Regions from separate parts of the Bacillus luti genome, predicted to be linked through region 1. Evidence: a T-box and tRNA genes for the amino acid it is inferred to sense, from the RefSeq annotation. Region 1 holds a T-box; the other holds one or more tRNA genes.

Region 1 (4,413 bases):
CGAATATACGGAATTCGCCCAATCGTATAATATCCAGCTTTTTTCTTGTCTGGACATTTTCTTCATATAATGTTCCCCCTTAAATTTGTTCTACTAACAGTGTACAAAAATAAAAATTATAAAAAGAGAAACAGTGATGATTTTTACATAACTTTTACATATATACACAGTTCTTTACAATTGAAGTAAATCCTCTACAATTGATCCGTCTGTTTCACCTAAGTGTAAACCAAGTAGTCTAGCAATAGTTGGACCTTCGTCAATCAGTCTCATATAAGGAATGGTAACGCCGCTTTGAATACCTTTCCCAGCAGCGATAAAAATCGTTTCATAGTTAGGTTTTGTTGGAGAGTATCCGTGAGTTCCAAATGTATATTTTTTACTAGGCGTAACATCTTTTTCGGTAATTTCTTTTATAAAATCTCCTGTATAATTTTCAGTGAAATAATATCCTTCTTGTGCTTCTAACATAAATAAACAATTACCGTCTGCACCGCATTCTTTCGCATCCTCATCATGAAGTATAAATTCAATACCGTTTTGTTTATTTTGAAGCAGTTCTTCAAGGAGTAGTTGTACTTCTCGAATCGTATCTGTATCGTTTTTGTCTTTCACATATACATAGGCGGATCCATCGCAACTTTGGCAATAAGCATTCCAGTCTACTAATTTACCCTTTGAATTTATAGATATAAGCCCTTTTTGATGAAATAGTACATTTAATTGAATGGATTTGTTTTCACTTAAAGCGCTATGATCACCAAGAGCGATAATAGTGCTCTCTTCGTATAGGTCACTGTCTTTTAAAGCTTGAATAATTTTTCCTAGTCGCTCATCATGTCTATGAATTGCGGCTATTGTTTCTTTTGATTCAAAGCCATGATAGTGTCTTTGGGTGTCTAAATCGGTGAAATGTACAAACATGACATTAGGCTTTTTCGTCTGGATTGTATGCACAGCAGAAGCAAGTACGAAATCATCGAGTTCAGGTTGTGACAATCCATTTCGTATATGGCCGAAACGGCGATTTAAATCTAATTGATATAGCGGGCTACCGCTAAATAATGAAACTAAAACTTGATTTTGCCACGGTCTATTTGGAAAGATTTCTGGTAAATTGTAATCAATATTTGCTCTGCCGGTAACAGGCCATAGAAGGGCTGCTGTCGTTAAATTTGCTTTATGTGCTTCATCATATAATGTTGTTCCTTGTATTGATTTTCGGTACCAATGCCAATCTGGTGATTCACGTCCAGGTTGAAGTAACGTATTGCTAACAACACCATGCTTATTAGGATAATTACCAGTTACGATTGTTGAGTGACTTGGATAGGTTACAGAAGGATAGATGGGCTCTACCTTTTCCACAATTGCGCCCTTTTTTATTAGAGATTGGAAATGAGGTAATGTTTGTAATATAGGAAAATCTAAAGCTGATAAACAGTCGAATGATAAAATGATGACACGATTAGTTAATGCTTTATCCATAAAGTAATCCTCCTAATTATATAAAACCTATTACTATATATTACTATTAATACCTAGTAATAAAAATATATTTTCAAATAAAATTTATTATTTATTTTCAGAAAAATTAAACATATAATCAAGTATAAGGGAATCTATGGAAGGAGGAAACAACATGGATTGGTTAGATGGATTTGGTATCTTTTACATCATTGGCGGAATTACGATTATTCTTGTATTTGCTATTTCGTATTTACTAAAGAAACGCTTTCCAGACAAGCAGTTCGATATTATATTTGCACTTAGTTTAATACTTCTTTGCTTAGCATCCTTTCCCGTTACAATGATGGTTATTGGTGGATGGGAAGGAATGGGATATGGATTTATTGGTTTCTTCATTCTACTTGGTACACTTATTGGTATGATTGCACACCAACTTGTGAAAATTACGCGGAAAAGCTACGTATAAAACTGTAAAAAATGAAAAGAATATATAAAAATAAGAAAATTCACTCTTGTTTTGTGGTGAAATTTATATTATGATATTCAACAAATTTATTTCGTTATAACGATGAAAAAGGACTAGTACATGTTCAACCTTTTTGGCAGAGAGAGAATCCGTCAGGCTGAAAGATTCTTAAAAAGGCGATATGGAACCTACCTTTGAGTTCTGCATATGCAGCGGGAATTTCCCGTTATCAAAAAGAGAGCATGCGCAATTTTTGTGCATGAATCAGGGTGGTAACGCCGGCAAAGCTCGGTCCCTATTTAGGGACGCGGGCTTTTTTGTATTTTCTAGAAGGAGGAAGACTGACTATGGTAAAAGAACAAGTACAAGCGATTACGAAGATGGAAGAGGACTTTGCGCAGTGGTACACAGATATTGTGAAAAAAGCAGAACTTGTTGATTATTCGAGTGTAAAAGGATGTATGATTCTACGTCCGTACGGTTATGCCTTATGGGAAAATATGCAAAAGGTTATGGATGAGAAATTAAAAGCAACTGGTCATGAAAACGTGTATATGCCAATGTTTATCCCAGAGAGTTTATTGCAAAAAGAGAAGGATCATGTAGAAGGATTTGCTCCTGAAGTAGCATGGGTGACACATGGCGGGGATGAAAAGTTAGCGGAACGACTTTGTGTACGTCCTACATCTGAAACTTTATTCTGTGAGCATTTTTCAAAAATTGTGCAATCCTATAATGATTTGCCAAAGCTATATAACCAGTGGTGTTCAGTAGTTCGTTGGGAAAAGACAACGAGACCATTCCTTCGTACAACTGAATTCTTATGGCAAGAGGGTCATACGATCCATGAAACGGCAGAGGAATCTCAAGCTGAAACGTTAAATATTTTAAATCTATATGCTTCTTTCTGTGAAGACTACTTAGCGATACCAGTAATTAAAGGGCAAAAAACAGACAAAGAAAAATTTGCGGGTGCAAAGGCGACTTATACGATTGAAAGTTTAATGCATGATGGGAAAGCACTTCAAACAGGAACATCTCATAACTTTGGAACGAATTTCTCTGAAGCATTTGATATTAAATTTTTAGATCGTAACGGTAAGTGGCAATATGTACACCAAACATCTTGGGGTGTATCAACAAGAATGATAGGTGGACTTATTATGGTTCATAGTGATAATAATGGGCTTGTAATGCCACCAAAAGTTGCTCCAGTACAAGTTGTTATCGTACCGATTGCGCAGCATAAAGAAGGTGTGTTAGAAAAGGCAACAGAGTTACAAGAGCGTATTCAAAACGTTGCACGTGTGAAAGTAGATGTTAGCAATAAAACACCTGGTTGGAAATTTAATGAGTATGAAATGAAGGGCATTCCAATTCGATTAGAAGTTGGTCCAAAGGATATAGAAAAGAATCAAGTCGTACTTGTAAGAAGAGATACGAAAGAAAAAGAATTTATATCAATGGATCAATTAGAAGAGCGTATTCCATCATTACTCGAAGAAATTCATAATTCTTTATTTAATAAGGCAAAAGTATTTCGTGATGAGAATACGTATAGTGTGACGAATTTCGAAGAGATGAAAAAAGTAGCTGATGAAAAGCAAGGATTTATTAAGGCGATGTGGTGCGGAGAATTAGCTTGTGAAGAGAAACTAAAAGAAGAAGTTGGAGTATCTTCACGCTGTATGCCTTTTGAGCAAGAGCAATTAGCTGACGAATGTATTTGTTGTGGTAAAGAAGCTAAGCAAGTGGTGTATTGGGGAAAAGCGTATTAATACTTTGTTGATAGATGATAAAAAGGACTTTGGGCTGCGTAATAAAATGCAATCCAAAGTCCTTTTTAGTTTTACAATTTGTTCCATGTATTTTTTAGATGGAGGGATGTGTTTTTATTTTGCATTTTTACGGCGAATAAATAGTAACATACCAATTAGGAACGTTGAAAGTCCCATTAAAATAGATGCAGGATAATGTGTTGCAGTATTAGGTAACTTATCGCCTTGTTTTTTCGCGTTATCTTTTGCATTACCATCTTGGGAACCATTGCCGCCTTGAGAGCTGCTATCGCCTTTAACACGGCTACCTTGAGAGTCATCGCTACCTTGAGAACTGCTATCGCCTTTAATACGGCTGCCGCCAGAGCCATTGCCACCAGAACCGTTGCCACTAGAACCGTTGCCACTAGAACCGTTGCCCCCAGAACCGTTGCCCCCAGAACCGTTGCCACCAGAACCGTTGCCGCCAGAACCACTGCCGCCAGAACCGCTACCACCAGAACCGCTACCACCGGAACCATTGCCATCAGAACCGTTGCCACCAGAACCACTACCCCCAGAACCGTTGCCCCCAGAACCGTTGCCACCAGAACCACTACCCCCAGAACCGTTGCCCCCAGAACCGTTGCCACCAGAACCACTGCCGCCAGAACCGCTACCATCAGAACCGTTGCCACCAGAACCACTGCCATCAGAACC
Region 2 (4,413 bases), 200 kb from region 1:
GGCTGGCTCCAAAAAGGTTACCCCACCGACTTCGGGTGTTACAAACTCTCGTGGTGTGACGGGCGGTGTGTACAAGGCCCGGGAACGTATTCACCGCGGCATGCTGATCCGCGATTACTAGCGATTCCAGCTTCATGTAGGCGAGTTGCAGCCTACAATCCGAACTGAGAACGGTTTTATGAGATTAGCTCCACCTCGCGGTCTTGCAGCTCTTTGTACCGTCCATTGTAGCACGTGTGTAGCCCAGGTCATAAGGGGCATGATGATTTGACGTCATCCCCACCTTCCTCCGGTTTGTCACCGGCAGTCACCTTAGAGTGCCCAACTTAATGATGGCAACTAAGATCAAGGGTTGCGCTCGTTGCGGGACTTAACCCAACATCTCACGACACGAGCTGACGACAACCATGCACCACCTGTCACTCTGCTCCCGAAGGAGAAGCCCTATCTCTAGGGTTTTCAGAGGATGTCAAGACCTGGTAAGGTTCTTCGCGTTGCTTCGAATTAAACCACATGCTCCACCGCTTGTGCGGGCCCCCGTCAATTCCTTTGAGTTTCAGCCTTGCGGCCGTACTCCCCAGGCGGAGTGCTTAATGCGTTAACTTCAGCACTAAAGGGCGGAAACCCTCTAACACTTAGCACTCATCGTTTACGGCGTGGACTACCAGGGTATCTAATCCTGTTTGCTCCCCACGCTTTCGCGCCTCAGTGTCAGTTACAGACCAGAAAGTCGCCTTCGCCACTGGTGTTCCTCCATATCTCTACGCATTTCACCGCTACACATGGAATTCCACTTTCCTCTTCTGCACTCAAGTCTCCCAGTTTCCAATGACCCTCCACGGTTGAGCCGTGGGCTTTCACATCAGACTTAAGAAACCACCTGCGCGCGCTTTACGCCCAATAATTCCGGATAACGCTTGCCACCTACGTATTACCGCGGCTGCTGGCACGTAGTTAGCCGTGGCTTTCTGGTTAGGTACCGTCAAGGTGCCAGCTTATTCAACTAGCACTTGTTCTTCCCTAACAACAGAGTTTTACGACCCGAAAGCCTTCATCACTCACGCGGCGTTGCTCCGTCAGACTTTCGTCCATTGCGGAAGATTCCCTACTGCTGCCTCCCGTAGGAGTCTGGGCCGTGTCTCAGTCCCAGTGTGGCCGATCACCCTCTCAGGTCGGCTACGCATCGTTGCCTTGGTGAGCCGTTACCTCACCAACTAGCTAATGCGACGCGGGTCCATCCATAAGTGACAGCCGAAGCCGCCTTTCAATTTCGAACCATGCAGTTCAAAATGTTATCCGGTATTAGCCCCGGTTTCCCGGAGTTATCCCAGTCTTATGGGCAGGTTACCCACGTGTTACTCACCCGTCCGCCGCTAACTTCATAAGAGCAAGCTCTTAATCCATTCGCTCGACTTGCATGTATTAGGCACGCCGCCAGCGTTCATCCTGAGCCAGGATCAAACTCTCCAATAAAGTTAGTTTGTCTAGCATCTAAAAATAAAAATTGACGTTTCACGTTGTTTGTTTCGTTCAGTTTTCAAAGAACTAAAAGCGGGTGAAGAGAATCGAACTCTCGACCAGAGCTTGGAAGGCTCTTGTTTTACCACTAAACTACACCCGCGTGGTCGGGAAGACAGGATTTGAACCTGCGACCCCCTGGTCCCAAACCAGGTGCTCTACCAAGCTGAGCCACTTCCCGTAATTGGCGCGCCCGAGAGGAGTCGAACCCCTAACCTCTTGATCCGTAGTCAAACGCTCTATCCAATTGAGCTACGGGCGCTTATTCATGATGTTTTTTCGTCGTTGTATTTTGGCGACTCAATTATCTTATCATACTACATTTTTAAATGCAAGTACTTTTTTAAAAAGATTTTTTGATGCGGCCGAGAGGACTTGAACCTCCACGGGGTTTCCCCCACTAGGCCCTCAACCTAGCGCGTCTGCCGTTCCGCCACGACCGCGCGGAAAAAACAAAAGTGAGCCATGAAGGACTCGAACCTTCGACCCTCTGATTAAAAGTCAGATGCTCTACCAACTGAGCTAATGGCTCGTAAATGGCTGGGCTAGCTGGATTCGAACCAGCGCATGACGGAGTCAAAGTCCGTTGCCTTACCGCTTGGCTATAGCCCATCGAAATAATTATCTTCTTTTCAAAGACAAATGTTATTGTACCATAATGACCAATAAAAAACAACTGCCAATTAGCAGAAGTTAAAATGGCGGTCCCGACCGGGGTCGAACCGGCGATCTCCTGCGTGACAGGCAGGCATGTTAACCACTACACCACGGGACCATTGGTTGCGGGGACAGGATTTGAACCTGCGACCTTCGGGTTATGAGCCCGACGAGCTACCGTGCTGCTCCACCCCGCGATGATATCACTTATATATTTTATATGGTGGAGGATGACGGGATCGAACCGCCGACCCCCTGCTTGTAAGGCAGGTGCTCTCCCAGCTGAGCTAATCCTCCGAAGTGGTGACCCGTACGGGATTCGAACCCGTGTTACCGCCGTGAAAGGGCGGTGTCTTAACCACTTGACCAACGGGCCAATATGAATGGCAGAGAAGAAGGGATTCGAACCCTCGCACCGCGTTAGCGATCTACTCCCTTAGCAGGGGAGCCCCTTGAGCCACTTGGGTACTTCTCTGTATGGCTCCGCAGGTAGGACTCGAACCTACGACCGATCGGTTAACAGCCGATAGCTCTACCACTGAGCTACTGCGGAATAATAAAGACAATTTGTATCTTATAAAACTTATCATCGTAAGTCAAGAAGTTTTTTCACAACATCTTGTACAAACGTGACATGTTTATAATATACTGGATTGCGTTTTCACTGTCAAGATGTTTTCTTTATCAGAATTAGTTTCCCTTTACATTTTCCACAGACATATCTTTTTGTATTTATTTGACGTCTCCTTACATATTGAAATGAGCACTCCACACATTCATACACATAAACCTTCTGTTCCTTCTCTTCATTAATCATTCGTTTACAAAAACGTGGTGCACCGACTTCTTTTAACAATTCACGAAAATCTCTATCCCGGTGCTTATACCCTCTTCCTGCAATATGTAAGTGATAATGACAAAGTTCATGTTTAACAATCCCGACTAACTCTTCTTTACCATACATTTTATAATATTGATAATTCAGTTCGATATTGTGGCTCTTCAACAGATAACGCCCACCAGTTGTACGTAATCTATTATTAAACATCGCTTTATGTAAGAACGGCATACCAAAGTATCTTAACGACACTTCCTCTACTAGCTGTTGGATTTCTCGCTCATCCATTCTCATTCCTCCTAAACAAAAAAATATTTTTACACTTTTCTCCCTTCTTATACATATATTAAATAGTACATATACCCATCCTCATTCAAGAAGCGTGGTTTCTAACAATACAATATGAATAGAAATCCACTCACCAACCTCTCATCAATAGTACCTTAGCGAAAAGGGAAGATTTTTGAGAGTAGGATTAAACAAGGAGGGATTCCTATGCCCACATGGCTAAAAAAACAGATGCAACGTGCATATTTCGAAAAAAACCGGTATCAAATTAAATTACTAAATGAATGCTGGTTTTATTATAGCAAAATCCATCAAAGCTAATAATCCATTATACTTCTTACCCAATAAAAAAAAGAGCAGTTTCATCTGCTCTCTTCTCTTATTATTCAATCGGCAACATGGATAATGCGACACGACCTTTTTTTGTATCAATATCATCGACCCATACCTTTACAATTTGCCCGACAGATACAATATCTAACGGATGCTTCACATATTGTGTACTTAGCTTAGAAATATGTACTAAACCATCTTGCTTTACACCAACATCAACAAAAGCACCAAAATCAACAACGTTACGAACGGTTCCTTCTAGTTCCATACCACGTTTTAAATCTTCTAATTTCAAAATCCCTTTTTTCAGAAGTGGTTTAGGCAACTCATCTCTCATGTCTCGCTCTGGACTAATAAGCGCATCTATAATATCCACTAATGTCGGTTCCCCAACTCCCGTTTCTTGAGACAACTTAGAAATCTCTACTTCTTCTAAGCTCTTTTGTAAATGCAATTGTCCTACATCATCTTTTGATAAACCTAAACTCTTCAATAACAATTCAACATTTTTATATTGTTCTGGATGAATTCCTGTTCGATCTAATGGATTCGCCCCTTCTAATATACGTAAGAAACCTATACATTGTTCGTACGTCTTTGCACCTAAGCGCGGGATTTTCTTTAATTCCGTGCGTTTCGTAAATTTCCCATCTTCTTCTCTCTTTGCCACAATATTTTTCGCAACAGTTTTCGATAAACCAGAAACATATTGTAATAATGCAACTGAAGCCGTATTTACATTAACACCAACTTGGTTAACTGCCGTCTCAACTACAAAT

Evidence for each region. A T-box is a leader RNA that pairs with one kind of tRNA and senses whether it is charged. The one in region 1 lies ahead of proS (proline--tRNA ligase), so its partner is inferred to be a tRNA-Pro.
Region 2: it has a tRNA-Pro gene. The T-box ahead of proS (proline--tRNA ligase) is inferred to sense a tRNA for this amino acid. The anticodon was not compared.

The regions. Positions count from the first base shown of each region.
Region 1 covers NZ_CP040336.1:4,674,162-4,678,574, reverse strand. The annotation lists gene EUC40_RS23675 (MFS transporter) at 1-66, opposite strand, end outside; gene EUC40_RS23670 (alkaline phosphatase family protein) at 175-1,488, opposite strand; gene EUC40_RS23665 (YesK-like family protein) at 1,643-1,936, shown strand; T-box leader at 2,030-2,236, shown strand; gene proS (proline--tRNA ligase) at 2,284-3,714, shown strand; gene EUC40_RS27370 (cell wall anchor protein) at 3,829-4,413, opposite strand, start outside.
Region 2 covers NZ_CP040336.1:4,872,113-4,876,525, forward strand. The annotation lists rRNA gene EUC40_RS24470 (16S ribosomal RNA) at 1-1,473, opposite strand, end outside; tRNA gene EUC40_RS24475 (tRNA-Gly) at 1,551-1,621, opposite strand; tRNA gene EUC40_RS24480 (tRNA-Pro) at 1,623-1,699, opposite strand; tRNA gene EUC40_RS24485 (tRNA-Arg) at 1,704-1,780, opposite strand; tRNA gene EUC40_RS24490 (tRNA-Leu) at 1,879-1,961, opposite strand; tRNA gene EUC40_RS24495 (tRNA-Lys) at 1,978-2,050, opposite strand; tRNA gene EUC40_RS24500 (tRNA-Gln) at 2,056-2,130, opposite strand; tRNA gene EUC40_RS24505 (tRNA-Asp) at 2,218-2,293, opposite strand; tRNA gene EUC40_RS24510 (tRNA-Met) at 2,296-2,372, opposite strand; tRNA gene EUC40_RS24515 (tRNA-Val) at 2,397-2,472, opposite strand; tRNA gene EUC40_RS24520 (tRNA-Glu) at 2,477-2,551, opposite strand; tRNA gene EUC40_RS24525 (tRNA-Ser) at 2,560-2,650, opposite strand; tRNA gene EUC40_RS24530 (tRNA-Asn) at 2,654-2,728, opposite strand; gene EUC40_RS24535 (SprT family protein) at 2,843-3,307, opposite strand; gene cmpA (cortex morphogenetic protein CmpA) at 3,509-3,622, shown strand; gene EUC40_RS24545 (Tex family protein) at 3,684-4,413, opposite strand, start outside.